3 regions of the Kitasatospora sp. NPDC054795 genome follow, and region 3 is predicted to be linked to each of the others. Evidence: riboswitches for the same ligand, from Rfam matches in the RefSeq annotation. Region 3 holds a riboswitch; each other region holds the start of a gene.
The links. A riboswitch is a leader RNA that binds a small molecule or an ion and turns the genes downstream of it on or off. The one in region 3 is predicted to bind cobalamin.
Positions count from the first base shown of each region.

Region 1 (9,868 bases), on a different contig from region 3:
TCCTGGGCGACGGCCATGGCGATCCAGGCGCGCTGGCGCTGGCCGCCGGAGAGGGTGTCCAGCGGGCGGTCGGCCAGCTCGTGCAGGTCGGCGGCGGTGAGCGCGTGCTCGACCGCCTCGGCGTCGGCGGCGGACCACTGCCGCAGCAGGCCCTGGTGCGGCTGGCGGCCGTAGCGGACCAGGTCACGGACGGTCAGCCCGTCCGGGGCGGTGGCGGACTGCGGCAGCAGGCCGATGATCCGGGCGATCGCGCGGGTGGACAGCGAGGTCAGCGGCTTGCCGTCGAGCAGCACGGCGCCGGAGCGCGGGGCGATGGTCCGGGCGAGGCCGCCGAGCAGGGTGGACTTGCCGCAGCCGTTCGGGCCGACGATGACGGTGACCTGCTGCCGCGGCAGTTCGAGGTCGAGCTCGCGGACCACGATGGTGCGGTCGTGGCCGAGGCTGAGCGCGCTGGTCGCCAGCCGGGGCGCTCCGGCGGCGGTCCCGGCGGGCGCGGTGGTCGCGGCGGGCGCGGTGCGGGCGGTCATGCGGTCCTCCGGGGACGGGTGGTGAGCAGCAGCCAGAGCAGGTACGGGCCGCCCACGACGGCGGTGACCAGGCCGGCCGGGACCTCGATCGGCGACAGGACGGTGCGGCCGAGCAGGTCGGCGAGCAGGGTGAAGGCGGCTCCGGCGGCGGCCGAGGTGAGCACCGGAACGCAGCGCGGTCCGGCGATCCGGCGGGCGGCCTCGGGCGCGGCGAGCGCGATCATGCCGAGCGGTCCGGCGACGGCCACCGCCAGGCCCGCGCAGACCACGGCGACCATCAGGACGCCGACCCGCAGGCCGCGCACCCGGACGCCCAGCCCGGTGGCGACGGCGTCGGAGAAGCGCAGCAGCGACAGCCGGCGGCCGAGCAGCACGGCGGCGGGCAGGCAGACCAGCAGGCCGAGCAGGAGCAGCCCGACGGCGTCGGCGTCCCGGCTGTTGAGGGTGCCGACCGTCCAGGCGTACGCGGAGTTGGCGGCGTCGATGGCGGCGCGGGAGAGCATCAGGTTGGTCACCGCGCCGAAGACCGCGCCGATGCCGAGGCCGACGACCAGGAAGCGGTAGCCGTTGCGGCCGGCCCCGCCACCGAGGGCGAAGGCGAGCGAGGCGGCGGTGGCGGCGCCCACCAGGGCGGCGGCAGAGGGCAGCAGTTGGGTGGCGACGCCGGTGACGGAGGCGACGGCAAAGGCGGTGGCGCCCTCGTTGAAGCCGACGGTGTCCGGGGTGGCCAGCCGGTTCTGGGCGAGGGTCTGCATCAGGCAGCCCGCGACGCCGAGGGCGGCGCCGACGGCCAGTGCGGCCTCGGCGCGGGGCAGCCGCAGTTTCTCCACCAGCAGCACGTCGCGTGCGGTGCCGTCGCCGAAGGCGGCGCGCAGGGCGGTCACCGGGTCGAGGTTCGTCTCACCGACGGCCAGGCAGACGGCGGTCACCGCGACCAGGACGAGCAGCAGGGCGGCGCCGCCGAGCAGCGGCCGGACCGGGACGAGCACCGAGCGGCCGCCGAGGGCGAGCAGCCGGGTGCCGGGCGGGGTCGGCAGCCGGGTCGCGGCCGGGGGCGTGTCGGGGCTCGCGGCGTTCTTCGCGGCGGCGGCTTTCGCGGTCTTCACGGTGGAGGTCACAGCGCGGGCATTCTGTGCGAGCGGACGACGGCGACCAGGACGGGGGCGCCGCACAGGGCAGTCATCACGCCGAGCGGCATCTCGTACGGGCGGGCCACCAGCCGGGAGGCCACGTCGGCGAGCAGCACGACGGCGGGCCCCAGCAGGGCGGAGACCACGAGCAGCCGGCGCAGGTCCGGACCGACCAGGGCCCGGGCGGCGAAGGGCACCACCAGGCCGACGAAGGAGACCGGTCCGGCGATCGCGGTGGCGGCGCCGACCAGCAGGGCGACGGCGGTCACCGCGAGGGCGCGGGCCCGGCGGGGCTTGTGGCCGAGGCCGGTGGCGACGTCGTCGCCGAGGCTGAGCGCGGTCAGCGCCGGGCCGGAGAGCAGGGCCAGGACCAGACCGAGCAGCAGCACCGGCAGCACGGCCAGCAGTTGGTCGGTGCCGCGGCCGGCGACCGAGCCGATGGTCCAGAACCGGATCTCGTCGGCGGCCCGGGCGTCGGACAGCAGCAGGACGGAGGAGCCGGCGTTCATCAGTCCGCTCAGCGCCGCGCCGGCGAGCACCAGGCGGACGGGGTCGTCGCCGGCGCCGCGCAGCCGGGCCGCGCCGAGCGCCAGCAGGCAGCCGGCGGCGGCGCCCAGCACGGCGACGTACGGGCCGACGCTCGCGGCGCTGGCGCCGAGCACGATCGCGATCACGACGGCGAAGGAGGCGCCGGTGCTGACGCCGAGCAGGCCGGGCTCGGCCAGCGGGTTGCGGGCGGCGGCCTGCAGCACGGTGCCGGCCACGCCGAGCGCGAGCCCGACCGCGAGGGCCACCGCGGTCCGCGGGACGCGCAGGTGGAAGACGGTGAACCGGGAGTCGGAGTCGCCGTCACCGAGCAGGGTGACGAACGCCCGTGACGGCCCCACGTCTCCCGCGCCGAGCAGCAGGCTCGCCAGCACGGCGAGCAGCAGTATCGCGCCGGCGGGCAGCAGTCCGCGCAGCAGGAGTGATCGGAATGTCACACCGGGCCTCCCCGTCAGGGCCTTACGTATGGTTAGGCTAACCTCAGAAAAACGGTTCGTCCGTAAACTACCATTCCTCGGAGAACACCCATGCTTGGCACCCGCTTTACCAAGACCCTGCTCGGAACGGCCGTCGCCGGCGCCCTCGCCCTGGGCCTGACCGCGTGCGGCTCCTCGGGTTCCGGCAGCTCCGCGGGTGGCTCCGACTCCTCCTCCACCGCCGCGAAGGGCGGCAAGCGCAGCATCGATACAGCCTTCGGCGCCGTGGAGGTCCCGGCCGAGGCCAAGAAGGTCGTCGCCCTCAACGACACCTCGCTGGACACCGCCCTCTCGCTCGGCGTCACCCCGGTGGGCACCAGCGCCAGCCGCGGCGGCACCACCGCCCCCGCCTACCTGAAGGCCGACGCCGTCCCGCTGGTCGCCACGGTCAAGGAGCCCAACATCGAGGCCATCCTCAAGGCCGGCCCCGACCTCATCCTGGCCTCCTCGGGCATCGAGAAGTCCCAGTACGAGAAGCTCTCCGCGGTGGCCCCGACCATCGTCCCCAAGGCCGGCGACTGGCGCTCGGTGCTCGCCGTCTACGGCGACGCCCTCGGCCACAAGGACGACCTGACCGCCAAGCTGGACGCGCTGGACAAGCGCGCCGCCAAGGCCGGCGAGGGCAGGACCGGCAGCGCCGTCGTGATGCGCTGGATGCCCAACGGGCCGATCGTGATGAACACCACCAACATGCCCGGCGACCTGCTGAAGAAGGCCGGCGCCGGCACCATGCCGATCGCCGACGGCCTGGGCGCCCAGCCCCACTCGGACCCGCTGTCCCTGGAGAACCTCAACAAGGCCGACGCCGACCGGGTGTTCGTCGCCACCCTGAACGCCGAGGGCGAGAAGGCCCTGGAGACCGCCCGCAGGCAGGAGGCGTTCACCCGCCTCAAGGCCGTCGGCACCAACCAGCTCATGGGCGTCGACGGCCAGGTGTGGAGCAGCAGCTCCGGCCCGATCGCGGCGGAGAAGGTCGTCGAGGACATCGAGAAGGCCTTCGGCGCGAAGTAGTCGCCCCGGCCGGGGAATTACCCCCCCCCGAGCATTCCGAAGGGCCGTCGTCGCAGCGAATGCGGTGACGGCCCTTCCGGCCGTTCCCACCGGCGGCGCGGGCGAGCGGCAACGCGTTGTGAACGGCGGACCCCCGGGCAGTTGCCCGGGGGCCCGCCGTCATGCCTCCAGGACCAGCCGCAGGAGTTCGCGCAGCGACCCGCGCTGCTCGGCGTCGAGCCGGGCCAGCGGATCGCCGGCGAAGGGCATGCGGGCGCGCAGATCCGCGGCGACCTCGCGGCCGGCGGCGGTGGCGGCGACGTGCTTGACGCGACGGTCGGCGGGGTCGACGCTGCGCTCGACCAGGCCGCGGGACTCCAGGCGGTCGACGATCACCGTCACATTGGACGGCTCCGCATGCAGCCGCTCGGCGATCCGGCGCGTCGGGACCGGAACCTCGGCGGCGAGCAGCGCCTTGGCCTGCAGCGCGGTCAGGTCGTGGGCCGCCGCGGCCGCCTCGGACTCCCGGCCGTAGCGGCGGTTGACGGCCGCGAAGAGTCCGACGATCTCCTGGGTGAGGTCATCCGATGGGTGGGACATGACCACCAGACTATCCAGGTGCTTGACAAAGTGAAATGTCAGCCCACATAGTTATGGATCATATTGGTTATGATCCATAAGCACTGGGAGTACAGCGAGATGAGCGACCGGACCGTCCTGATCACCGGCACCTCCTCCGGCATCGGCCTGGCCACCGCCGTCGCCGCCGCCCGCGCCGGCTGGCACGTCATCGCCACCATGCGCAACACCGCCAAGGCCGGCCCGCTGCTGGCGGCCGCCGAGGAAGCCGGGGTCACCGTCGACCTCCGGACGCTCGACGTCACCGACCCCGCGTCGGCCGAAGCCTGCCTGGCCGGCGTCGACCGGCTGGACGCGCTGGTCAACAACGCCGGCGCCGGCCACATCGGCACCCTGGAGCAGGAGAGCGTCGACGACGTCCGCGCCGTCATGGAGGTCAACTTCTTCGGGGTGCTGCACGTCACGAAGGCCGCCCTGCCCCTGCTGCGGGCGAGCAAGGGCCGCGTGCTGACCGTGACCAGCGTCGGCGGCGTGGTCGGCCAGCCCTTCAACGAGGCCTACTGCGCCGCCAAGTTCGCGGTCGAGGGCTACATGGAGTCCCTCGCCCCGGTCGCGGCCACCGCCGGTGTGTCCGTCAGCGTCGTCGAGCCGGGCGCGGTGGCCAGCGAGTTCGTCGGCAACGTGGGCCTGACGGACGACGCGACCGAACAGGCCGGGCCGTACGCCCCGGCCCTGGCCGCCTACCTGGACCGCACCCGCGGCGCCTTCGCCAACGCCCAGGCGGCCGAGGACGTGGCCGCCGGGATCCTCGACCTGCTCGCCGCGGAACGCCCCGCTTTCCGGATGCTCACCTCCGACGCCGCCCGGGCCTTCGCCGGGGTCAAGCTCAAGGACCTCGACGGCTCGGCCGTCCAGGGCCTCACCTCAGGCTGGGTCGCCTAGGCGATCACCGGGGCAGGAGGCCCGCGAGCGGCATGATGGCCGGGACCGGGGTGGGCGCGGCAAGGCCGCCGCGCCCACCCCGGCCGCCGTCAGCCGGCGAGCTCCCCGCGCAGCAGGCGGGCGGCGGCGACCAGGCTCTCCAGGGAGGCCCGGGTCTCCGGCCAGCCGCGGGTCTTCAGCCCGCAGTCCGGGTTGACCCACAGCCGCTCCGCCGGGACCGCCGCCAGGCCCGCGCGCAACAACGAGACGGCTTCGTCCGCGCTGGGGACGCGCGGGGAGTGGATGTCCCAGACGCCGGGGCCGACCTCGCGCGGATAGCCCGCCCCGGCCAGCTCGCCGGCCACCTCCATGTGGGAGCGGGTGGCCTCCAGGGAGATGACGTCGGCGTCGAGGTCGTCGATCGCGGTCATGATGGCGCCGAACTCGGCGTAGCACATGTGGGTGTGGATCTGGGTGTCGGCGCGGACGCCTGAGGTGGCGAGGCGGAAGGCCTCGGTGGCCCAGTCCAGGTACGCCGGGCGGCCGGCGGCCCGCAGGGGGAGGGTCTCGCGCAGGGCCGGCTCGTCGACCTGGACGACGGCGGCGCCGGCCGCCTCCAGGTCGACGACCTCGTCGCGCAGGGCGAGGGCCACCTGCCGGGCGGTGTCGGCGAGCGGCTGGTCGTCGCGGACGAAGGACCAGGCGAGCATGGTGACCGGGCCGGTCAGCATGCCCTTGACCGGGCGGTCGGTCAGGCCCTGCGCGTAGCCGAACCAGTCGGTGGTCATCGGGTGCGGACGGGAGATGTCCCCGGCCAGCACCGGCGGGCGCACGTACCGGGTGCCGTAGGACTGCACCCAGCCGTGCCGGGTGGCGAGGTAGCCGGTGAGCTGCTCGGCGAAGTACTGGACCATGTCGTTGCGCTCGGGCTCGCCGTGCACCAGGACGTCCAGCCCGGCCTTCTCCTGGTAGGCGACGACCTCGCGGACCTCCGCCTCCATCCGCTCCCGGTAGGCCGGGGCGTCGATCCGACCCGCCGTCAGATCGGCGCGGGCGGTGCGCAGTTCGGTGGTCTGCGGGAAGGAGCCGATGGTGGTGGTCGGCAGCAGCGGCAGCCCGAGCCGGGCGCGCTGGGCCTCGGCCCGCACCGGGTAGGGCTGGGCGCGCCGGGTGTCGTCGGCGGTGACGGCGGCGGCGCGGGCGCGCACCGCCGGGTCGCGGGTGATCGGGGAGTTGGCGCGGGAGGCGAGGTCGGCGCGGTTGGCGGCGAGCTCGGCGGTGATCGCGCCGGTGCCCTCGCGCAGGCCCCGGGCGAGCAGCGCCGCCTCGCCGGCCTTCTGCCGGGCGAACGCCAGCCAGCGGGCGATCTGCGGGTCGATGTCGCGCTCCGCGGCGGCGTCGATCGGCACGTGCAGCAGCGAGCAGGACGGCGCCACGTCGACGGTGCCGGCGAGGCCCAGCAGGGTCGCCAGGGTCGCCAGCGACTTCTCCAGGTCGTTGATCCAGATGTTGCGCCCGTCGATCACCCCCGCCACCAGCCGCTTGCCGGGCAGGCCGCCGACGGCGGCGAGGTCCTCCAGGTTGGCGGCGGCCGGGCCGGTGAAGTCCAGCGCCAGGCCCTCGACCGGGGCCTTGGTCAGCACCGGCAGCGCCTCGCCGAGCCGGTCGAAGTAGCTCGCGACCAGCAGCTTGGGCCGCTCGGTGAGACCGCCCAGCTCGCGGTAGGCGCGCGCGGCCGCGTTGAGCTCGGCCGGGGTGCGGTCCTGCACCAGCGCGGGCTCGTCCAGCTGGACCCACTCGGCACCGGCGGCCCTCAGGTCGGCGAGCAGCCGGGCGTAGACGGGCAGCAGCCGGTCCAGCAGGGTGATCGGTCGGAAGTCCGCGGCCACCCCGGGCGCCGGCTTGGCGAGCAGCAGGTAGCTGACCGGGCCGACCAGCACCGGCCGGGCGGCGTGGCCGAGCAGCAGCGCCTCGCGCAGCTCGCCGACCGCCTTGGCCGGGTTCGCGGCGAACACCGTGTCCGGGCCCAACTCCGGCACCAGGTAGTGGTAGTTGGTGTCGAACCACTTGGTCATCTCCAACGGAGCGACGTCCTGGTTGCCGCGCGCCATCGCGAAGTACCCGTCCAGCGGGTCGGCGTCGACCGCCTCCCGGTGCCGCGGCGGGATCGCACCGACCGCCACGGTGGTGTCCAGCACGTGGTCGTAGAGCGAGAAGTCTCCGGTCGGGACCTCTTCGATGCCGGAGTCGGCGAGCTGCTGCCAGTTCCCCCGACGCAGGTCGGCGGCGGTCGCCAGCAGCGCCCCCGCGGTGACCGTGCCCTTCCAGTACCCCTCGATCGCCTTCTTCAATTCACGGCCCCGGCCCTGACGGGGGTAGCCGTGGGCGGTGGCGACGCTCGCCGCGGCTGCGGACTTCGTGGTCAAGGGACTCTCCTTCGCGAGTCTGGATCCTCAAGTGCCCGGTGACGGCACGAGGACGCGAAGGGATGACGGACCGGACGGACGACCGCACCCGTGCGCGGCTCCGCCCGATATGGTCGCCGACCCGCCCACGAGGTCACCGGATGGCCGGGCGCGAACGCTCGCGCACGGGCAGTGGCAGGTCTTCGGACTCGCGGGCACACCCACCTCGGCCGAAACCGGGGCGGACACCTACTGGCCGTCGCTTCCCAGACCCGTCCCGGGTCCAGTGCGTATGACGGCGGTCGTTCCCACTCACCGCTGCGGGGCAGTCCCGGACTGGCCAGTTGAAAGGCGTCACCGGGTTCCCTCTTACGACGCGCCTGCCTGGCGGACAGGGCGAACCAGCTGCACCGCCAGCTTAGGGGCAAACCGTCGGCGCCGAGGCGGAAATCTCGCAAGGCGTCCGCGTGCTGAGACGCGGGCTCCGCGCCCGCTCCCGGGCGGCGCACCCGGGAGCGGGCGGCAGAATGTCTCCCATGCGGCACATCTTCGTCATCGGCATCGGCGCGGGCGACCCCGACCACCTCACCCTGCAGGCGGTCAAGACGATCGGTCGCACCGACGTCTTCTTCATCCTCGACAAGAGCGAGGAACGGCAGGATCTGATCGGGCTGCGTCGCCGGATGCTGGCCGACCACGGACGGCCCGGGCACCGCGTGGTCGAGGCGCCGGACGCCGAACGGGACCGCACCACCCCCGCGTACGCGGCCGCCGTGGACGACTGGCGCGTCCGCCGCGCCGATCTGGTCGAACGGCTGGTCGCCGAGCACCTCGGCCCGGGCGAGAACGGCACCTTCCTGGTCTGGGGCGACCCCGCCCTCTACGACAGCGTCATCGCCGTGGTGGACGACGTGTCGAACCGGGGCGGCGTGCCCTTCGCGTACGAGGTGATCCCGGGCATCAGCAGCGTCTCCGCGCTCGCCGCCCGGCACCGCACCACGCTGACCCGGGTCGGCCGACCGGTGCAGATCACCACCGGCCGCCGCCTCGCCGAGGGGTTCCCCGAGGGGGTGGACGACGTGGTGGTGATGCTCGACGGCCGGGCCGCCTTCGCCGGGATCGACCCCGAGGGGCTGGAGATCCACTACGGCGCCTACCTCGGCACCCCCGACGAGGTGCTCGTCTCCGGTCCGCTCGCCGAGGCCGCCCCGCGCATCCGCGAGCTGCGTGAGCGGGCCCGGGAGCGCAAGGGCTGGATCATGGACACCTACCTGCTGCGACGCTCGGACGGCTGACCCGACGCCTGACGGAGGCCTGACGGGCCGCAGTGCACCACCGTGCGCGCCGAACCCGTACCGGCTTCCCTGACACCGCGGACCTGCCGTCGACCATGCAGTCGGGCTTCCTGCCAAGTCCGGGGCACCGGCCCGCCGCGTCGGGCGGCAGCCTCAGTCCAGGAGCTTCGCCACCACCCGGTCGAGCGCGCGGAGGTCCTCCGGCGGCAGCGCGAGCAGCGCGTCCGGCGGCGTGGCGAGGATCCCGGTGGCGAGCGCGGCCTTCGCCTCGCCCTCCTCGGTGAGGTGGACCAGCTTGGAGCGCCGGTCCGCCGGGTTGGTGATGCGCTCGGCGAGCCCGCGCCGCACCAGGTCGTCCACGATGACGCTGGTGTACGGCGGGTCGGCGGTCAGCCGCTCGGCCAGCTCCCGCAGGGTGATCGGGCCGGCGGCGAGCCGGCGCAGCGCCCTGACCCGGCTGAAGCTCATGCCGAGGGCTTCGGCGACGGTCCTGCGGCGGTCGTGGCGCTCCAGCACGAGCGCGTACATCCCCTGCCAGACCCGGGCCGCCGTCGCGGCGTCCGTCCCGCTCCCCTCCGGGTGCCCACCGGTGTCGAGGCGCTCCATCAGGCGTCCACCGTCTCCTTCGTCTCCGTGCTTCCCTCGGCCGCCTCCTCGGCGGCGAGCCGCCGCGCCGTGCGCTCGGCCGTCGCCCGGGCCCAGCGGCCGGAAGTGAGCGTACCGGTGACCAGCACGGCGGCGCCGCAGCCGGCGATGATCCACCATGCCGTCCGGGCCGCCCCGGTGAAGGCCGCCGGGTCGGCGAGGGCGCTGCCGGCCATCAGGGCGCCGGTGACCGCGACGCCCAGGGACTGGCCGACCTGTCGGCTGGTGGAGGCCACCGCCGCCGCCACCCCGGCCTGCGAGCGGGGCATCCCGGAGACGGCGGTGTTGGTGATGGGCGCGTTGACCAGGCCGAAGCCGGTACCGAAGAGCAGGAAGGCGAGGACCAGCAGCCAG
Region 1 covers NZ_JBSHAP010000017.1:50,003-59,870, reverse strand. Annotated here, with positions in the region: gene ACWGJO_RS08865 (ABC transporter ATP-binding protein) at 1-527, opposite strand, end outside; gene ACWGJO_RS08860 (FecCD family ABC transporter permease) at 524-1,645, opposite strand; gene ACWGJO_RS08855 (FecCD family ABC transporter permease) at 1,642-2,640, opposite strand; gene ACWGJO_RS08850 (ABC transporter substrate-binding protein) at 2,731-3,690, shown strand; gene ACWGJO_RS08845 (MarR family winged helix-turn-helix transcriptional regulator) at 3,850-4,269, opposite strand; gene ACWGJO_RS08840 (SDR family oxidoreductase) at 4,339-5,190, shown strand; gene metE (5-methyltetrahydropteroyltriglutamate--homocysteine S-methyltransferase) at 5,280-7,595, opposite strand; cobalamin riboswitch at 7,752-7,996, opposite strand; gene cobF (precorrin-6A synthase (deacetylating)) at 8,111-8,869, shown strand; gene ACWGJO_RS08825 (MarR family winged helix-turn-helix transcriptional regulator) at 9,023-9,475, opposite strand; gene ACWGJO_RS08820 (MFS transporter) at 9,475-9,868, opposite strand, start outside.
Region 1: linked by a shared signal. The riboswitch ahead of metE (5-methyltetrahydropteroyltriglutamate--homocysteine S-methyltransferase) and the one ahead of ACWGJO_RS15590 (ribonucleoside-diphosphate reductase subunit alpha) in region 3 are both predicted to bind cobalamin.

Region 2 (9,868 bases), on a different contig from region 3:
CCACTCCTGCCCACCGCTCGACCAGGCCCAGGAGGCCTGCAGGTACTCCCCGCAGGAGGCGGCCGAGCCCTGCGAACCGTGCAGCACCGCGACGCCCGGCAGCTCCAGGGCCAGCCCGGTGCAGAGCACCGCGCAGACCAGCTCCAGGTCCTCGTCGTTGATCCGGACCACGCCGTCCTCCCACTGGAGGACCCGAGCCGCGGCGGTCAGCTTCCCGCCGGGCGCGTCCACCCGCAGGCGCAGCTCGTACACGCCGGCCCCCGCGCCGACCAGCATCCGGCGGAACACCTCGCCGCCGCGCTGGTAGGCGGCGCGCACCCAGGCGGCGTGCTCCTCGTCGGGCGCGCCCGCGCCCCCGTACAGGCCCCCGTCGAGCAGCAGGTCGGCATGGCAGAGCGTCAGCCCGTTCTCCCTGGCGCGGACCAGGCGGGGTACGAAGTCCCCGGCCAGCTCCTCGCCCTGATAGGCCAGCAGCTGGGCCTGCAGGGCCGGGTTGACCAGGTAGCGGTCGCGGGCGGCGGGCTCGGCCGGGTCCAGCCCGTGCAGCACGCAGAACTCCTCGAAGTCCTGCGGGTGGAACATCCGGGCCCGGACGGTGTCGAACCGCTCCAGCGCCTCGGCCAGCAACTCGGCGGTGTCGGCCAGGTAGCGCTCGTGGTCGGGGGCGTCGGAGATCCCCCAGGCGCGGGCCCGGGCGAAGTCCGCGGCGTTGGTCAGCACCCCGATGACAAAAGCCTGCTCGGCGCCGCCGGCCCGCTGTGGCCGGTGCGACGCCCGCACCGCGGGCCGCGAGCCGCCGGCGGTGCAGTCGGAGTTACGGCGGGCGCGACCCTTTTGACTCATCGGTGGCTCCTGGCTTCGGGGGTTGACGGTCCGCGGCACGCTCGCCGCTGACCGTCTTCCTCCCCATCCGCGCGCGCCGCACACGTACGGCGTGTCACAGGAATGTAACCACCGGTAATGCGGGGCCGCCGGGTCAGGGGCGGGGCGCCCGGGCCAGCTGGCGGGACTGCGCGACCAGGCGGCCGGACTCGTCCCAGACCTCCGCGTCCTCCTCGAAGTAGCCGCCGGCCAGGTTGCGGGTCGCGTGGGTGACCCGCAGCCAGCCGGGCACGGGCCTGGCGCGCAGGTGGACGGTCAGCTCGATGGTGGGCGCCCAGCCCGGCATGCCGAGGTCGAAGGTGACCGGCGGCAGCGCGTCGGCGACCAGCAGGAGCAGCAGCGGGTCGGGCTCGCGGCCGTCGGCGAGCCGGAACCAGCCCTGGATCCGCCCGTTGCCGGAGGGCTGCCCGAGCGCCCAGCCGATGGTGGCCGGGTCCAGCCGCAGGTCGAACCGCTCCAGCAGGGCGGCCTGGGCGATCAGTTCCTTGGGCGCGTGCTCGACGCCGATGCACTGGTCCGGCGGCGGCAGCTGCGGCGGCCGCGCGCTGGTGCGCACCTCGCCGTCGGCGGTGGCGAGGTCGCCGTGGCTGGCCACCACCCGCAGCCGCTCGACGCCGTCCTGGCTGAGCGAGGCGGTGCCGGTGGACAGGCCGCGGCCGGTGCGCAGCACCTCGGTGCGGACGGTGGCCGGGCCGGGGGTGGAGGCGGACAGGTAGTAACCACTGATCGACACCGGGTCCGGGTGGGTGCCGTGCTCCAGCGACAGCGCGTGTCCGGCCACCGCGAGCAGCAGTCCGCCGTTCACCCCGCCGCCGATCTGCCAGCCGGCGCCGAGCTCGGCGTCGTAGCGGCCGGCCTCCTCGGGGTGCCTGGTCAGGGCGATGCCCTGGTCGAACTCGCTGCGGATCGCGGTGGTCATCTGGGGGGACCTGCCCTTCACGCGTGGTTCCGGACGTCAAGTTACTGACAAGTAGGTCCCCACCCTACGCCGACCGGGTGAAACGCGGAACGGCCGCCGGACACCTGTTCGGGTCCGACGGCCGTCCGCGAGGTCCACCCGTCTACCGGCGGATGCTCGGCTTCAGCTCCAGGAAACGGGCGAGCATGCCGTTGACGAAGGCCGGGGAGTCGTCCGTGGAGAACTCCTTGGCGATCTCGACGGCCTCGTCCAGGACGACGGCGTCCGGGACGCCGTCCTCCCAGATCAGCTCGTAGGCACCGAGCCGCAGGACGTTGCGGTCCACGATCGGCATCCGGTCGAGCGACCAGCCGACGGAGTACTGCTCGATCAGGTCGTCGATGCGACGAGCGTGCTGGACGTACCCCTCGATGAGCTCCATGGTGTACTCACCGACCTGCGGGGTGCCCTCGTCGGGCCTGGGCTCGCGGGCGCGGGCCACCCAGTCGGCGAGGACCTGCTGCGGGTCGACCCCGCGGTGGTCGGCCTCGAAGAGGATCTGGAAGGCCCTGGTGCGGGCCTTGCTGCGTGCGGCCGACACGGACTTACTTCACCCGGCCGAGGTAGCTGCCGTCGCGGGTGTCGACCTTGACCTTCTCACCCTTGGTGACGAAGAGCGGCACCTGGATCTCGGCGCCGGTCTCCAGGGTGGCCGGCTTGGTGCCACCGGTGGAGCGGTCGCCCTGGACGCCCGGCTCGGTCTCGGCGATGGTCAGCTCGACCGCGGCCGGGAGCTCGATGTAGAGGACCGAGCCCTCGTTCTGCGCGACGAGGGCCTCGAAGCCCTCCAGCAGGTACTTGGCGGCGTCGCCGACGACCGACGGCTCGATGGTCAGCTGGTCGTAGGTGTCCATGTCCATGAACACGAAGTTCTCGCCGTCCTTGTACGAGAACTGCATGCCGCGCTTGTCGACGTTGGCGGTCTCGACCTTGGTGCCCGCGTTGAAGGTCTTGTCGACGACCTTGCCGGTCAGGACCTCCTTGAGCTTGGTACGCACGAAGGCCGGGCCCTTGCCGGGCTTGACGTGCTGGAACTCGACGACGGACCAGAGCTTGCCGCCCTCCAGCTTGAGGACCATGCCGTTCTTGAGATCGTTCGTGGAAGCCACGGGCGCACTAACTCCTGTATAGCTGTCAAGGAACCAAGGGATTGCGTCCTGCCTCCCACGGCCCCGGGGGGCCGCGGTCACAGGGCGAGGAGCTCCTTGGTGGTGATGGTGAGCAGCTCGGGCCCGCCCTCTTCGAGGGGGCGCACGACGAGCGTGTCCTCGATCCGGACGCCGCCCCTGCCCGGGAGGTGGACCCCCGGGCCGACGGTGACCGGCACGCGGCTGTCCAGTTTACCCATGTCCGACGGACCGAGGCGCGGCGCCTCCCGGATCTCCAGCCCGACGCCGTGGCCCACCGGGTGCGGGGAGGCCTCGGTGTGGCCGGCCGCCTCCAGGACCTGCCGGGCGGCCCGGTCGGGCACGCACTGCTCCACGCCCGGTCCGAGCGCCTCCCGCCCGGCCCGCTGGGCCCGGAAGACCAGCCGGTGCAGCTCCACCTGCCAGGGCGCGGGGGCCGCGCCGATCACGAAGGTGCGGGCGGTGGAGACGCCGTAGCCGCGGTACTGGGCGCCCATCACCACGGTCAGGAAGTCCCCCTCCTCCACCCGGCGGTCGGTGGGCTGGTGGGCGGCCTGGCCGGAGTGGCTGCCGGTGCCGACCGAGACCGGGAAGGCGGCCCGGTCGGCGCCGTGGTCGATCATCCGGCGCTCCAGCTCCATCGCCAGGTGCCGCTCGGTGCGGCCGACCAGGATCGACTCCAGCAGCTCGCCCAGCGCCTGGTCGGCGATCTCGGCGGCGATCCGCAGGTCGGCGATCTCGTGCTCGTCCTTGACCACCCGCAGCCGCTCGACCGTCTGGCCGAGGTCCACCAGCCGGGCCCCCTCGGTCAGGCCGCCCACCGCCCGGTGCCGGGTGACGGTCAGGTCGTGCTCCTCCACCGCCAGTCCCGACACCCCGGACCGCGCGGCGACGGCCGCGACGGCCAGCGCGGAGTCCGACCCGGCCGCCACCGGAAGCCGGGTGACGTCCGGGGCCATCAGGTGCTCCCCGGTGTCGTCCGGCGGCAGGTCGTCCGGCAGCGCGAGCAGCGCCCGCTCCCTGGTCAGCAGCAGGCTCGCCCCGCAGGGCGCGCAGCCCGTCAGGTACCGCACGTTCGCCGCGCGGGTGATCAGCGCCGCATCGGCCCCGGCCGCACTGCAGTGCTCCCTCACCCGCTCCCGCCGCCCCGCGTACGCATCCGCCATGCGTCGAGCCTACGAACCCCCGGCCCGAAGCGCCCGCCGAGCACCCCCGGCAGAACCCCCAATACCCCTTGCGCGCCCCCCTGCGCGACCGCGGCACCGTCCCCCTCGGACCCGCGCCCCACCCCCACGCAGCGTGCCGCCGAGGGGCCCCGCGCCCCCGCCGGCCCCTCGGATCCCCTACCGGTCGCTACGTTCCGTCACAAAACTGTCACTGCCGGTCCTGTGCGAGTACGACCCGGTCGCCGGCCGGCACGTCGACCTCCGCGAGGAGCGCCGACCCGGGGCGCACCCGGCCCCCGGAACGCGAACGGCGCCTCCCCACCGCGGGGAGGCGCCGTTCCGGCGTGCGCGGGCAGGCCGCTGCTCGCGGCCGGGTGGCTCAGGAGCCCTCGGGCGTCCAGCGCTTCTCGACCCCGGCGAGTTTCCAGTACCCGATCGCGATCGCCCAGACGACCACGAACAGCCCGGCGATGGCGTAGCCGACGTTGTCCAGTGAGATGTCGGCGATGAAGCCGGTGACCGGGTCGGTCAGATCGAGCTTCTCGTGCAGCACCCCGACCAGCTCGATGGTGCCGATGACGAAGGCCACCGCGATCGACAGACCGGTGATGGTCAGGTTGTAGTACACCTTCCGCACCGGGTTGGCGAAGGCCCACTGGTACGCGAAGTTCATGAACGTCCCGTCCAGGGTGTCGAACAGGCTCATCCCGGCCGCGAACAGCAGCGGCAGGCAGACGATCGCGTACCAGGGCAGCCCGGAGGCGGCGCCCGAGCCGGCCATCACCATCAGGGTGACCTCGGTCGCGGTGTCGAAGCCCAGGCCCAGCACCATGCCCACCGGGAACATCTGCCCGGGCCGGGTGATCGAACGGGTCGCCCGGTTCAGCACCCGGGCCATGAAGCCGCGCGAGTCGAGGTGCGCCTCCAGCTCCTTCTCGTCGAACTTCCCGGCCCGCATCGAGCGGAACACCCTGAGGATGCCGAGCAGCGCCGCCAGGTTGAGCGCGCCGATCAGGTAGAGGAACACGCCGGAAGTGGTCGTCCCGATCACGCCGAGCCACTTGTGGGTGGTCGACTCGTCGTCCATCAGGGTGTTCGCCAGCTGCGCGCCGCCCGCCACCAGGGCGGCCATCAGCACCACCATCGAGGAGTGTCCGAGGGCGAACCAGAAGCCCACCGAGACCGGCCGCTTGCCGTCCGCCATCAGCTTGCGGGTGGTGTTGTCGATCACCGCGATGTGGTCGGCGTCGAAGGCGTGCCGCATCCCGAGGGTGTACGCGGTGATACCCAGGCCCACCCCGAAGACCTGGGTACCGACCGCGTACTTCTCGGGTGCGACCAGGAAGATCAGCGTGCCGAAGGCCACCACGTGCATGGCCACGATCACCGCCATCAGCCCGGCGGTACGGACGGTGTCCTCGCGCCGCCACTGGAAGCTGGGCAGCGCGGAGGGGGCCGGTTCGGCCCCGGCGGCAACGGTTTCGGGCAGGGTCATCTGCGGATCACGCTCCAGCACCTCGTGGAAAACCTCGTGAGATGCCGTGGCCGGTCTCCTGGCTGACGGGACGCCCGTACCCGCCTTCCCAAGCGCGCGAGGCGCCCAGTGGCTCCATGGGTACGGACGACGTTCCTCCGCGGACGGAGGAACGACCCGATCACAGTGGCGAGGGCCGCTCCGGGCTGGGACCCCTGAGGGTCCGTCACCGGTCTTCCCGAGCACCACGGCGGGGAACACCGTAGGGGCCACGCCCGACCCGTGCAAGGTTGCGCACCTGCGCAGGTGTCCAGGATCACAGACCGCCGCCTGCGAGAATGTCCGCATGCATCTCGTACCGGCCGACCGCGCGGGCCACCGCACCATCGACGGGCACCGGGTCTGCGAGGCCATCGCCGCGATCGGCGACCCGGCCCACGTCCGGTCCTGGGCCGAGCGGTTCTCCCTGCTCGCCGACCCCGGCCGGCTCGCCCTGCTGCTCGCCCTCCACCGGGCCGGGCCGCTCGCCGTCACCGACCTCGCGGTCGCCACCGGCATGCGCGACCCCGCCGTCTCCCAGGCCCTGCGGCTGCTCCGCACGGCCGGCGTGGTCACCGGCGACCGGGACGGACGCGTGGTGCGCTACCAGCTCGTGGACGAGGCCATGCGCCCCCTCCTCGACGAGTGCGTCGCCGGCGAACACCACGAGCCCACCGCGGCCACGGGCTGACCCACTGGCCCGGCCCCGGAACCGCGCCGCGGCCGGAGCGGATGAGTACGATCATGACGTGCCGTCCCGCCCCCACGCCTGGCCCGCCGACCGGTGGAACACCCGACCGGTCAGGGCCCGCGTGCTGGCGGTCGCCCGCACCCTCACCTCGGCCACCCGGGTCCTGGACGTCCTGACCCTGCTGAACCCGGACGGCATCGAGCGGTACTTCACCGTCAACCCCGGCTCCGCCTTCGCCGACCGCGCCCTGGACGAGTACCTGCACGGCCTGCCCGGCTTCACGGTGCTGGACTGGGAGGACGCCGTCAGCCGCCGCTTCGACCTGGCCGTCGCCTGCGCCGTCCACTCCTCCATGCACCGGCTGGACGCCCGCCTCGTCGTCCTCCCGCACGGCGTCGGCTACAACCGGCTGGTCACCGAGTCCACCGGCGACACGGTCACCGCCGCCGGCCTGTCCCGCAACGAACTCACCCACCGCGGCAGGGTGTTCGTGGACGTCCTCGGCCTCTCCCACCCCGAGCAGCTGGACCGGCTGCGGGTCTCCTGCCCCGAGGCGCTGGACGTCGCCCGGGTGGTCGGCGACCCCTGCTTCGACCGGATGCTCGGCAGCCGGCGCTCCCGCGACGGCTACCGCGCCGCGCTCGGTGCCACCGGAGGCCGACGGCTCGTCGTCGTCAGCTCCACCTGGAGCGAGCACTCCCTGTTCGGCCGCCGACCGGACCTCCCCCGGCGGCTGGTCCGCCGGCTCCCCGCCGACGAGTACACGGTGGCCGTGGTCCTGCACCCCAACGTGTGGAGCCGCCACGACCCCGAGGCGCTGCTCGACGACGCCCGCCGGATGGGCCTGCTCCTGATCCCGCCCCACCAGGGCTGGCAGGCCGCGCTCGTCGCCGCCGACTGCGTGATCGGCGACCACGGCTCGGTCACCGTCTACGGCGCCGCCCTGAACCACCGCACCCTGCTCGTCGCCACCGGCGCCGCCGAACTCGACCCCCGCTCCCCCGGCTACGCCTTCGGCCAGGCAGCGCCCGTCCTCGACCCGGACGGGGACCTCGCCGCCCAGATCGAACAGGCCCTCGCCCGGGACCCGGCCGACCTGAGCGCGATCACCGACCGCTCGCTCGCCAACCGCGGCGAATCCGCCCGGCTGCTGCGCCCGCTGCTGCACTCCTTCCTGGCCGGGCTGGACGAGCCCGGGGACGAACCGGCCCTGCCGCCCTACCCCAGGCCGGCCCCGTGCCCCGGCACTCTCGACCGGCCCACCGCGTACGACGTCGAGGGCCGGAGCGAGGGCACCGAGGTCGACCTGCGGCGCTACCCCTTCGACCCGCACGACCACGCCCCGCGCGGCTTCCACGCCCTCACCGACGAGCACCCGGGCGACGCCCTGCGCTACACCGCCGAGGTCCTGGCCCGCACCGAGGTGCACGCCGAACGCCCCGCCGCCCGCTGGCTCGCCGACTCCGCCGCCGAACTCCCCGGCCTCGCCGTCGCGGTGGCCGCCCTCGGCCCGGCCCGCCACCTGCTCCGACTGCGCGCCGGCCTGCTGCTGGAAGCCCGCGCCGAACCGGACTGGACCTGCCCCGACCCCGCCGTCGACCCGCTGCTGCTCGGCTCCGCCGTGGCCTGCTGGCTCGCCGACGGCGGCGACCCGGCCGGCCTCCCCCGGCACGGCCTCACCGTCCGCACCGGCGAGCACCGCACCCGGGTGTCCTTCCGCACCGGCCCCTGAGAAGGCCGCTACTCCGGCAGCTCCCGCAGCCGCGCCCGGCTGCGCTCCGCGAGCTCCGCGTCGTCCAGCTCCTCGGCGAGGGCGAGCAGCAGGGTGTGGGCCTGCGCCTCCTTCGCGTACTGGCCGCGCTCCTCGGCCCGCCGGGCGCAGTCGCCCGCGTGGGCGGCGGCGAGCTCCGGCTGCCCGAGCGCCCGGTGGGCCCGGGCACGGACCAGCGGCAGCTTCATCAGCATGTCCTCGTCCCGTGTCCGCTCGGCCTGCGCGGTGGCCTCGGCCAGCCGGGCCAGCGCCTCCTGCGCGCGGCCGTCGGCGATCAGCGCCTGCGCCAGGTTGTAGCTCTGGACGATCTCGCCGTGCTCGTCGCCCCGGTTCGCCGCCAGAGCCAGCGTGAACCGCCGCACCGCGTCTCCCGGGCGGCCGTCGGCCAGGCAGAGCAGACCGTCCGTCTCGTGGAGCACTCCCACCACCCGACGGTCGGTCACCAGCGGGACCAGCTCCGCGGCGAGCGCCAGCTGCTCGGCGGCGAGCCGGTACTCCTTGCGGTCGAAGTGCGCCCGGGCGAGCTGGTTGCGCATCCGGACCACGGCGGCCGGCTGGTTGTCCCACTGGGCCGACTCGATGCCGAGCCGGTGGGTGGCGATCCAGTCCTGGTAGAGCCTGCGGTCGTGGTACAGCAGCCAGAGCGACTCGCACAGCCGCCACACCTCGCCGTGCCACCCCTGCCGGGCCGCTTCCTCCACCACCGCGCGGAAGTTGGCCCGTTCCGCGTACAGCCACTCCAGGGCCGCGGTGTCGGAGGCGAAGCGGGGCAGCTCGTCGCCGCTCGGGTCCTGCAGGCGGAGCCTGCTCCCGGCCATCGCACGGTCGGCGACCGAGGCCCGGCCCCGGTAGTACGCCACGACGGCGGCGAGGAGTTCCCCGCGGTCGGCCAGTTCCCGGGTCCGGCCGTAGGCGTGCAGCCGCACCACGTCGTGGGCCCGGAAGCGGTCCTCGCCGTCGCCGTCCACCACCTCGTCCAGCACGTGGACGCCCCGCAGCTCCCCGATCGCCTGCCCGGCCCGCTCGACGCCGACCGCACGCGCCAGTTCGGCGGAGACGAAGGGGCCGGGGTGCACGCCGATCAGGTGGTAGAGCGCCCGTCCCGGCGCCGACAGCCGCTCGTAGACCAGGTCGTAGGTCGCGCCGAGATCGCTCTCCTCGTCCTCCAGCATCGCCAACCTGCCCTCCCGGTCGTGCAGTTCGGCCACCACCCGGCCGACCGGCAGGTGGTCCCGGTCCAACAGCTGGCTCCCGACCGCGTTCAGCGCGAGGGGCAGCCCGCCGCACAGCTCGACCAGTTCCGCCAGTTCCCCGTCGGTGCCCCGCCCCGGGCCCACCCAGCCGCGCACCAGCTCGGCGCCCGCCCTCGCGCTCAGCGGGCCGAGCCGGCGCACCACCGCACCGTCCGTCCGCAGCGCGGGCAGCCGCCGCCGGCTCGCGACCACCACCAGCCCGCAGGCCGGGAGCAGCGCACGGACCTCCGCGGCGTGCTCGACGTTGTCCAGGAAGAACAGGCACCGGCGCTCGGCGGTGGCGGTGCGGAACGCCGTGAACCGCTCGGCCTCGGCGGCCGGGGGCTCGGTGCCGAGGGCGCGCAGGAATCCGGCCAGCAGCTCGGGGAGGTCCACCCCGCCCTGGTGCCGGTAGGCCTTCAGGTCGGCGTAGAGGTCCCCGCCCGGGAAGTGCTCCCGGTGCTCCTCGGTGAACCTCGCGATCAGCTCGGTCTTCCCGACCCCGCCGAGGCCGGTGAACACCACGAC
Region 2 covers NZ_JBSHAP010000121.1:15,652-25,519, forward strand. Annotated here, with positions in the region: gene ACWGJO_RS32730 (hypothetical protein) at 1-843, opposite strand, end outside; gene ACWGJO_RS32735 (thioesterase family protein) at 977-1,801, opposite strand; gene nusB (transcription antitermination factor NusB) at 1,944-2,381, opposite strand; gene efp (elongation factor P) at 2,386-2,949, opposite strand; gene ACWGJO_RS32750 (M24 family metallopeptidase) at 3,027-4,133, opposite strand; gene ACWGJO_RS32755 (HoxN/HupN/NixA family nickel/cobalt transporter) at 4,513-5,628, opposite strand; cobalamin riboswitch at 5,660-5,872, opposite strand; gene ACWGJO_RS32760 (ArsR/SmtB family transcription factor) at 5,954-6,337, shown strand; gene ACWGJO_RS32765 (hypothetical protein) at 6,396-8,069, shown strand; gene ACWGJO_RS32770 (AAA family ATPase) at 8,078-9,868, opposite strand, start outside.
Region 2: linked by a shared signal. The riboswitch ahead of ACWGJO_RS32755 (HoxN/HupN/NixA family nickel/cobalt transporter) and the one ahead of ACWGJO_RS15590 (ribonucleoside-diphosphate reductase subunit alpha) in region 3 are both predicted to bind cobalamin.

Region 3 (9,868 bases):
CGAAACAGGCCTCGACGACCGTTCGCGGCGCGGCTCGGTACGGCGCGGCGTTCTGTGCGGACACGGGAGACCTCGGTTCTCGATCGCGGGGCCCGGGGCGGGGCCGTCCGGTCAATGTGCCACATCTGGCACGCGGGACCTCAGGCGCCTTCCCAGGGGTAGCCGTGGCGGCGGAAGGCCGAGGCGATGGCCGCCGGGGCCGGCTCCGGTGTCACGTTTTCGGTGGCTCCCCGGTCCATCTGTCGGGTGCGGCGGCCGCAGTCCGCGCCGCCGCCGACCGAGAGAGGGGACATGACCATGGAGACCCTGACCGTCCGACGCGTCGTCGCCGCGCCGATCGAGGACGTGTTCGACTGGTGCGCCACCACTACCAACTACACCCGCTCCCCGCTCATCCTCCGGGCCCGACTGGCCCGACCGGGCGCCGGTGCACCGTACGGCGTGGGGGCGGTGCGGCTGCACACCTGGACGATCGGCTGGTTCCGCGAGCGGGTCACCGCGTACAACCCGCCGTACGGCTTCGACTACACGGTCGAGCGCAGCATGCCGCCGTCCCGGCACGAACTCGGCCGGATGACCTTCACCGAGGTCGCCGGCGGGACGGAGGTCGCGTGGACGACCACCTTCCAGGTCCGCTTGCCCTTCGGCGCGGCCCTCACCCGGGCCCTGGCGAAGCCGGTCATCGCCCACACCTTCGGTCGGATCCTCGCCGCTGCCGATGCCGAACTCACCGGTGGGCGGCGGGCCGGGGGCGGTGATGCCGAGTGATGGTGGGCGCCGTGCGTGGTCGCGGTGGGGGTGCCTCCCCGCCCGGCGTGAACGCCGGGCGGGGACGGGGGAGTTCAGGGCCGGTGGGTGGTGATGGTGATCAGGTGGGAGGTCCAGTCGGTCATCTCGCCGACGTAGAGGGTGACGCTCCAGCTGTCGTTGCGGGAGAGGCAGGCGGCGATGCCCTGGCCGCCGCCCGGCCCGATGCAGATCCGGATGAAGTCCCGGTGGGCCTCCCGGACGGGGAGCTTGCGGACGCGCTCCCAGAGGACGGGGAGGGCGTGGTCGAGGCTGGGGAAGTCGGCGGGGAGCATGACGCCGGCGATCCCGGCCCGCACGGCGCTCACGCGGCGTCCGCCTCGGGGGAGACGTGGCACCAGACGAACTTCCCGACGCCGCCCTCGCGCGGGCAGCAGCCCCACTGGGTGGCCAGCTGCTGGACGAGCCGCAGGCCCCGGCCGGTTTCGGCGGAGGTGGAGGCGGGGCGGAGGGAGGGCTTCTCGCCGTCGGCGTCGTGCACCTCGATGCGGAGGGTGTCGTCCGGGGAGAGGTGGAAGCGGACGAAGATCAGCCGGTCGCGCGGGGCACGGCAGTGCTGGACGGCGTTGGTGACCAGCTCGCTGACCAGCAACTCGCCGGTGAAGACGAGGAGTTCGCCACAGGGGTGGGGGAGGAGGAAGTCGTGGAGCTCCCAGCGGGCGGCGCGGGGCGCCTTGCGGTGCCGGGGCAGCCAGCAGGTCCGCTCGGCGGGGATGGGGGAGGGGGAGAGGTCTTCAGGCATGGCGGGGCCACCTATGGAGTGTGCAGGTGAAAGCGGCTGAAGAGGGCATGGGGATGCCCGGTGGCGAGATCCACCGAAATAACGCTGTGTGGTCTATCTCGCTACTGCAGGTAGCATGCACCTGGATTGATGCAACCTGCAAGCTAAACAACTGCAACGATGCATAATTGGCAGCGCTGGATTGACGAACAGTCACCAGGCACACTGGGGATCGTCAGGTGAGAGGACTTGCGCATGGCTGATGAACCGAAGCCGACCGTCCGTGCCCGCCGACTCGGCTCGGAACTCCGCCGTCTTCGCGACGCTGCGGGCAAGGGGACGGAGGATGCGGCGCAGGCTCTCGCTTGTTCCCGCGCCAAGATCAGCCGTATAGAGACCGGGGTGTCGGGCGTTCGCCGCCTGGACCTTGGGATCCTGCTCGATCTGTACGGGGTGGTGGGCAAGGAGCGTGATGCCCTTGAGGAGTTGTCGCGAGAGAGCAAGAAGCGCGGTTGGTGGCACGACTACGGCGACACGATCCCGTCGGCGTACGTCGATGTCCTCGGGCTGGAAGACGATGCTCGCTACATCCGCATGTGGCAGACCATGGTTGTGCCGGGCTTGTTGCAGACGAAGAGCTACGCCCGGGCCCTGCTCGAAGCCAATCCCGCTGCCGTCCGGCCGGAGCGCATTGATCAGCTGGTCGAGATCCGCATGGAGCGGAAGGAAGTTCTCGCAAAGCCTGATCCGGCGCGGTTCTGGGCGATTATTTGGGAACCTGCGCTCAGGTGTCCGGTGGGAGGGGCGGAGGTGCACAACGAGCAGCTGCGCCATCTCGCGGAGATGGCGCAGCTTCCCAACGTCACCCTGCAAGTGGTGCCGCTGGGGGTCGGCGCGACTGCGGGTGCATGTGGGGCCTTCGTGATGTATGGCTTCTCTGACTCGCCTACTCCCGGAGCGGTCTTCCTGGAGACACTGACAAGCAGCCACTATCTGGAGCAGCAGGGCGAACTGGACGGCTATGGGCTGGTCTTCGAATACCTGCGATCGGCTGCTCTGAACCCCAAGGAGTCGCTGGATATGATCGCGGCCATCGCGGCGGCGACATGACGATGAGATCAGAAGAGGTGTGAGCGCGTGACTGTGCCGGATGGTGCCGCTCGGGGTTGGTATAAGAGCAGCTACAGCGCCCAGGCGAACGAGTGCTTGGAGACCCGGTCGTTGATGGTGGGCGGGATGGCTGTCCGCGACTCGAAGGATCCGGACGGGCCGGCGCTTCTCTTCCCCGCCGGTGCCTGGTCGTCTTTCCTCTCCGGGGTCAAGTCCGGGGAGTTTCCGACCGACTGAAACGACAGGGGTGCCCCGCACGGGCTGTGGCCGTGCGGGGCACCCCTGTTGGTTCGTACTTCCTAGAAGTCGTCGTCGAAGGCGACGGTGCCCTCGACGGCCACCTGGTACGCCGACACCCGGCGCTCGAAGAAGTTGGTCAGCTCCTGGACGTTCTGGAGCTCCATGAAGCCGAACGGGTTGGTCGAGCCGTACCGGATCGGCAGGCCCAGCCGCGCGAGACGCTGGTCGGCCACGGCCTCCAGGTACTCGCGCATGGACTCGGTGTTCATGCCGGCGAGACCGTCACCGCACAGGTCCTGGGCGAACTGGAGCTCGGCCTCGACGGCCTCCTCCAGCATCTCCGTGACCTGCTTGGCCATCTCGTCGTCGAAGAGGTCGGGCTCCTCCTCGCGGACGGTGTCGACCACCGACATCGCGAAGTCCATGTGCATGGACTCGTCGCGGAACACCCAGTTGGTGCCGGTCGCGAGACCGTGCAGCAGGCCCCGGCTCCGGAACCAGTACACGTACGCGAACGCGCCGTAGAAGAACAGGCCTTCCACACACGCCGCGAAGCAGATCAGGTTCAGGAGGAACGCGCGGCGGTCCTCCTTGGTCTGCAGCGACTCGATGTGGTCGACCGCGTTCATGTACTTGAAGCAGAACTGCGCCTTCTGGCGGATGGAGGGGATGTTCTCCACCGCGGCGAAGGCCGCGTTGCGGTCCTCCGGGTCGGGCAGGTAGGTGTCGAGCAGCGTCAGGTAGAACTGGACGTGCACGGCCTCTTCGAACAGCTGCCGCGAGAGGTACAGCCGCGCCTCGGGCGAGTTGATGTGCTTGTAGAGGCTCAGCACCACGTTGTTGGAGACGATCGAGTCGCCCGTCGCGAAGAACGCGACCAGCCGGCCGATCAGGTGGCGCTCGCCCTCGCTGAGCTTCGCCAGGTCGGCGACGTCGGAGTGCAGGTCCACCTCCTCGACGGTCCAGGTGTTCTTGATCGCGTCCCGGTACCGGTCGTAGAACGACGGGTAGCGCATCGGGCGCAGGGTCAGCTCGAAGCCGGGGTCGAGCAGCATCTTGCGGTCTTCGGACTGGGACATTACTGGCAGGCCTCGCAGGACTCGGGGTTCTCCAGGGAGCAGGCGAGGGCGGCTTCCTGCTCCGGGGTGAGGGTCGGGGTGCCCACAGGGATCGTGTTGGCGGGCACGGGCGCCGGCGCGGCGGCACGGGCGGCACCGGACGCGGCCTGGGCGATGCGGGTGGCCGGACGCGAACGCAGGTAGTAGGTGGTCTTCAGGCCGACCTTCCACGCGTAGGCGTACATCGAGCTGAGCTTGCCGATGGTCGGCGCCGCCATGAACAGGTTCAGGGACTGGCTCTGGTCCAGGTACGGCATGCGGGCCGCGGCCAGGTCGATCAGCGCGCGCTGCGGCAGCTCCCAGGCCGTCCGGTACAGCGAACGCACCTCGGCGGGCAGCCAGTTCAGCTCCTGGACGGAACCGTTGGCGTCGCGCAGGGCGTCGCGGGTCTGCTGGTCCCAGACGCCGAGCTCCTTGAGCTCGCGCACCAGGTACGGGTTGACCTGGAGGAACTCGCCGGACAGCGTCTCGCGCTTGAACAGGTTGGACACCTGCGGCTCGATGCACTCGTACACGCCGGCGATGGACGCGATGGTCGCGGTCGGCGCGATGGCCAGCAGCAGCGAGTTGCGCAGGCCGGTCTCGGCGATCCGGGCGCGCAGCGCCGTCCAGCGGTCGGCCCACTGCGGGGCGGCCGTCGGGAAGTGGTCGATGTGCAGTTCGCCGCGGGCGGCGCGGGTCTCGCCGTACGCCTCGTGGCGGCCGAGCTGCTCGGCCAGGTCGGCGGAGCGCTCGTACGCGGTGAGCATGATGCGTTCGGCGATCAGCGTGGACAGGCGGGCGGCCTCGGCGGAGTCGAAGTCGATCCGCAGCTTGAAGAAGACGTCCTGGAGGCCCATCACGCCGAGGCCGACCGGCCGCCAGCGGGAGTTGGAGGTGCCGGCCTCGGTGGTCGGGTAGAAGTTGATGTCCACCACGCGGTCGAGGAACGTCACGGCCGTGCGGACGGTGGCGTCGAGGCGCTCCCAGTCCATGGCGCCGATCAGGTCGTCGGCCGAGGCACCGGGGGCCACGTGGGCGCCCAGGTTGACCGAGCCCAGGTTGCAGACGGCGGTCTCGGAGTCGTCCGTGACCTCCAGGATCTCCGTGCACAGGTTGGAGGAGTGCACGGTGCGGCCCGGCAGCGCGGTCTGGTTGGCGGCGCGGTTGGAGGCGTCCTTGAAGGTCATCCAGCCGTTGCCGGTCTGCGCCAGGGTGCGCATCATGCGGGCGTACAGGGTCTGCGCCGGGATGGTGCGCACGGCCTTGCCGGCCAGCTCGGCCTTGCGGTAGGCCTCGTCGAACTCCTCGCCCCACAGGTCGACCAGCTCCGGCACGTCGGCCGGGGAGAACAGCGACCAGTCCTGGTCGGCGTTGACCCGGCGCATGAACTCGTCCGGGATCCAGTGCGCCAGGTTGAGGTTGTGGGTGCGGCGGGCCTCTTCGCCGGTGTTGTCGCGGAGCTCCAGGAACTCCTCGATGTCGGCGTGCCAGGTCTCCAGGTAGACGCAGGCCGCGCCCTTGCGGCGGCCGCCCTGGTTGACGGCGGCGACCGAGGAGTCGAGGGTGCGCAGGAACGGCACGATGCCGTTGGACTTGCCGTTGGTGCCGCGGATCAGGCTGCCGCGCGAGCGGATGCGCGAGTACGACAGGCCGATGCCGCCGGCGTGCTTGGACAGGCGGGCGATCTGCGCGTAGCGGTTGTAGATCGAGTCCAGGTTGTCCAGCGGCGAGTCGAGCAGGTAGCAGCTCGACATCTGCGGGTGGCGGGTGCCGGAGTTGAAGAGCGTCGGCGAGGAGGTCAGGTACTCCAGGCGGCTCATCAGGCCGTACAGCTCGGCCACCTCGCGCACGGACTGCTCGCTGTCGCCGACCGCCAGGCCACAGGCGACGCGGAGCAGGAAGTGCTGCGGGGTCTCGATCACCTTGCGGGTGATCGGGTGGCGCAGCAGGTAGCGGGACTGCACCGTGCGCAGGCCGAAGTACTCGAAGCGGTCGTCGCCCTTGGTGTCGACGAGCGCGTCCAGGGCGGCCGCGTGCTTGGTGACGAAGGCGGCGGTGGTGTCGCCGATCAGGCCCTCGGCGTGGCCGACGGCGATCGAGGCGGAGAAGGACACCGAGCCCTGGCTGTTCGCCTCGTCGACGATCTCCAGGGCGAGCAGGCGGGCGGCGAGCTTCGAGTACTGGGGGTCCTCGGCGATCATCGACGCGGCGGCGTCCACGGCGAGCCCGCGCAGCTCGGCGAAGTCCGAGCCGGCGTGGCGGCCGCGCAGCGCGGCGGCGGCGACATGGCCGGGGTCGACCTCGGTGAGGTCGGTGCTGCGGTCGGTGAGCAGCCGCAGCAGCGCGCCCCCGGGGTCGGAGACCGTCGGGTCGGTGAAGGCGGTACCGGAGCCCTGGGTGGGCAGGGTGGCTGAGGCAGCGGTGGTCAAGGCGCTCTCTCCTGGCGGCGATCGGCGGCGGTGATCGGGGGGCCACCGGGCCGATCTGGGCAGGGGAGCACGGCGCGAACGCAAAAAGCGTCGCGCGAGGTGACTCCCCGGCCCGCCCGCGAGGCCCGGAGGGGTACTGCTGGTGCCGGCGCGGCCTCTGCGGGAGGGCCGTGGCGCACGCCGTCGGCAGGTACTCGGACTCGCGGGGCGCGGCTGCTGGAGCCGCCCGCTCACCGCTGCGGGGCAGTCCCGGATTCGCACCGGGTTCCCCTGCATCGACAGCAGTAGCGAGCATACATGTAGTGCCGCCGGACTGCGGCGGCACCATATGTTGTGCCTGTCGTGTCGCGGATGTGCGTGGGCCGGGCGGCCGGTCAGTGCTTCAGATAGACCTTGTACGTACTCGAATCGCCGGTCGGCGAGGTGAATTGGGCGACCAGCCGGTAGTGCCCGGCGGTGCTCAGGGCCTCGCTCAGGGCCCGGTCGGTGGCCCTCGGCGCGGTGCTGTCGAGGACGACCATGGTGAACCAGCCGTCCCGGATCGCGGCCACGCTGCCGTCGTCGCCGTGGTGCTCGACCCCGGCCCCGTCGCGGTAGTCCGTGCCGGCGCGCGCGGAGATCCACTGCTCGGGCTTGGAGACGCCGCCGAGGTAGTACTCGGCGAGTCCGTCGACCTCGGTGAGGTAGCGGCCCTGGGGCTCCGTGTGGACCCGCAGGACGGCCAGCAGGCGGCCGGAGTCGGGCCCGTTCTGGTAGCGCAGGGCGGACTGCTCCAGGCCGAGGGCGAGCAGGGCGACCCAGACCAGGATGCCGAGCTGGGGGTGGCGGAAGTGGGCGCCGACCAGCCGGGTCAGGCCGACCCCGGCGAGCGGGGCGGCGAGCAGCATGCCGTAACCGAGGTGGCGGAACAGCGCGCCGGAGGTGCCGGTCCACAGGTGGGCGGCGGGGACCAGCAGGGCGGTGGCGGTCAGGACGGCCCCGAGCAGGGCGCGCCGGCCCCAGGTGGTGGGGAGGGCGTCCTTCTCCGGCGCGTCGTGCTCGGGCATCTGTTCGCGGCGCGCGTAGGCGATGGTGCCGGCCACCGCGAGGACGGTGAACAGGCCGGCCCACTGGAGCGTGCCGAGCAGGATCGAGCCGGCCGAGCCGGGGGCGTTGCCGCGCGAGGGCGACCACCCGGCGACCTTGCCGAGGGTGCCGTACGGGAGCAGCAGGACGAGGGTGCCGAGGGCCGTCAGCAGCGCGCGCAGGGCGGCCGGGCCCACCCGGTGGTACGGCCGGGCGCAGGCGAAGGCGAGGGCGACCAGGGCGGGGGCGGCGAAGGCCGCGGAGTAGGCCGTGGCGCAGGCCAGAGCCGTGGGCGGGGCGGCGAGCAGGGCCAGGGCCGGATGGCGGCCGGCGGTGAACACCGTGGTCCAGGCCGCGAGGGCGACCAGCAGGAGGGCGAGGGACTCGGGCGCGGCGTAGAAGCCGACCACCACGGTGGACTGGAGGACGGCGTACCCGGCGATGGCGCAGATGGCGACCCGCTCGTTGAACAGCCGCCGGGTCAGCGAGTACAGCAGCACCGTGGTGAGCAGCGCGAAGCCGAGGCTGAGCAGCCGGGCGCCCCAGATGCCGTTGGCGTCGGCGGCAGCGCCGGCCAGCGGCGGGTAGAGCCAGGGCGAGCCGTGCACACGGTCGACCAGGTCGGTGGTGACCGGGGTGCCGTGCAGCAGGTGGGACAGCTGCTGGCGGCCGGCGACCATGGCGGCGGCCTCGTCGGGGTGCGCGGCGGCCAGCAGGCGCAGCGAGAGGGCGGCCTGGACGGTCAGGACGGCGCCCAGCAGGCCGCGGGCGATCCAGCGGCGGCGGGGGCTGGTGCCCGGGTCCCAGCCGATCGCGGGGACCTGCGGGATGGTGTACGGGGCCAGCTCGACGCCGTCGGGGTTGTCGACCGCCACGGCGGTGCCGGGCCGGGCAGGGCTGCCCGCCGCCGCGGCCCCGGGCCCGTCGGGGTCAGGGTCCGGCTCGGCGGCCGGGTCGTGGGCGGAGCTGCCGTGCGGGACGGGGGAGAACTCGGACTCAGTGCTCATCAGGGGTTCCGGATGTCGAAGCCGTAACGGGGGTCGGACACGCGCTGCTTGAACGCGGCGAGGGTGTCCGGCACGGCCTCGACCCGCCAGTCCGCCCGCTTGACGATGTTGAACCAGACGAAGCCGACGATGTCGTCGTGCGCCTCCAGCCCGGAGAACAGCTGGTCGATGTCGGCGCGTTGGCGCTTGCCCTGCTCGGAGGCGGTCTCGCTGATGAAGAAGGGTTTCTGGGAGAAGCCGCGGATCTCGGCCATGGTCGGGCCGTAGAGCGTCTCGAAGGTCTTGGGCCCGGTCTTGGTGAAGTAGCCGGTCATGCCGGCCCAGTCGACGTAGGTGTCGCCGGGGTAGTACGGCTCCAGACGGGTGTTGGGAGCGGGGTCGGTGATGTTGGGGCTCCAGACCCAGATCACGTTGGTGGCGCCGGCCTGGTCGAAGAGGTCGTGGACGTGGCGCCAGGCGGCCACGAAGTCCTCGGGGGTGGCGGCCTGACGGCCCCACGGGTACCAGTCGCCGTTCATCTCGTGGGCGATGCTGATGGCGATCGGCAGGTTGAACCTGGCGACGGCCTTGGCGACGCCGCGCACGTAGTCGTCGGTGTCGCCGGCCGCGATCGAGGCGAGCGAGCGGTCGTGCGGCTCCCAGGCCATGAAGGGAAGCGCCCCGGCGTCGTGGATCCGGCGGGCGCCCGTGGTGTCGAAGCCGCCCTTCCAGTGGGCGTAGAACTCCAGGATGTTGGGCTGCTTGCCGATCGCGTCGCGGTAGCCGGGCAGCGCGTCCATCGTGGCGGGGACGTCGGGCAGGGCGGCGCCGAGGTACTTGTGGCTCGGCCTGAGCAGCGGCGTGACGTCGTACGGGACGCCGGCCGGCAGGGCCTTGGGCTGGGTGGGCGCGGGAGCCGCACCCGGAGTGCCCGGAGCGCCAGGGGCCGGGGTTGCGGCCGGGGCGGCCCGGGCGAGGTCCTTCTGCATCGCGAAGCCGGGGTCCTCGGGGCCGCACGCGGTGGTGAGCAGCAGGCCGGCGGCGGCCAGCAGCGGGAGCGCCAGCCGGCGACGGAGCCGGCCGGCCCGTCTCGGGTGGGCGGTCATGGCGATCACACTGCTTCCGTCGGGCGGGGCTGGACGAGGACCCGGCCCACGATGGTGGCGTAGAAGAGGCCGGAGGCGAGGACGAGGGCGAAGTTCAGCGGGCCCATGGTGAGCATCCGCCAGATGCTCAGCAGCACCCAGAGCAGGGCGGTTCCGCCGCCCCAGGCGATGACGCCGATCCAGAACCGCCGGGTCTTGTTCCGCTTGGCGCCGCTGGAGCCGGTCGGCTGCCAGGCCATCCGGTTCCGGCGCACGATGTCCCAGATGGCGAAGACGTGCGCCCAGCCGTACATCATGCGGGCGG
Region 3 covers NZ_JBSHAP010000036.1:47,899-57,766, reverse strand. Annotated here, with positions in the region: gene ACWGJO_RS15630 (PaaX family transcriptional regulator C-terminal domain-containing protein) at 1-64, opposite strand, end outside; gene ACWGJO_RS15625 (hypothetical protein) at 141-293, opposite strand; gene ACWGJO_RS15620 (SRPBCC family protein) at 298-768, shown strand; gene ACWGJO_RS15615 (hypothetical protein) at 843-1,115, opposite strand; gene ACWGJO_RS15610 (ATP-binding protein) at 1,112-1,549, opposite strand; gene ACWGJO_RS15605 (helix-turn-helix domain-containing protein) at 1,784-2,638, shown strand; gene ACWGJO_RS15600 (DUF397 domain-containing protein) at 2,666-2,875, shown strand; gene ACWGJO_RS15595 (ribonucleotide-diphosphate reductase subunit beta) at 2,938-3,957, opposite strand; gene ACWGJO_RS15590 (ribonucleoside-diphosphate reductase subunit alpha) at 3,957-6,383, opposite strand; cobalamin riboswitch at 6,576-6,732, opposite strand; gene ACWGJO_RS15585 (glycosyltransferase family 39 protein) at 6,782-8,479, opposite strand; gene ACWGJO_RS15580 (glycoside hydrolase family 26 protein) at 8,479-9,564, opposite strand; gene ACWGJO_RS15575 (glycosyltransferase family 2 protein) at 9,570-9,868, opposite strand, start outside.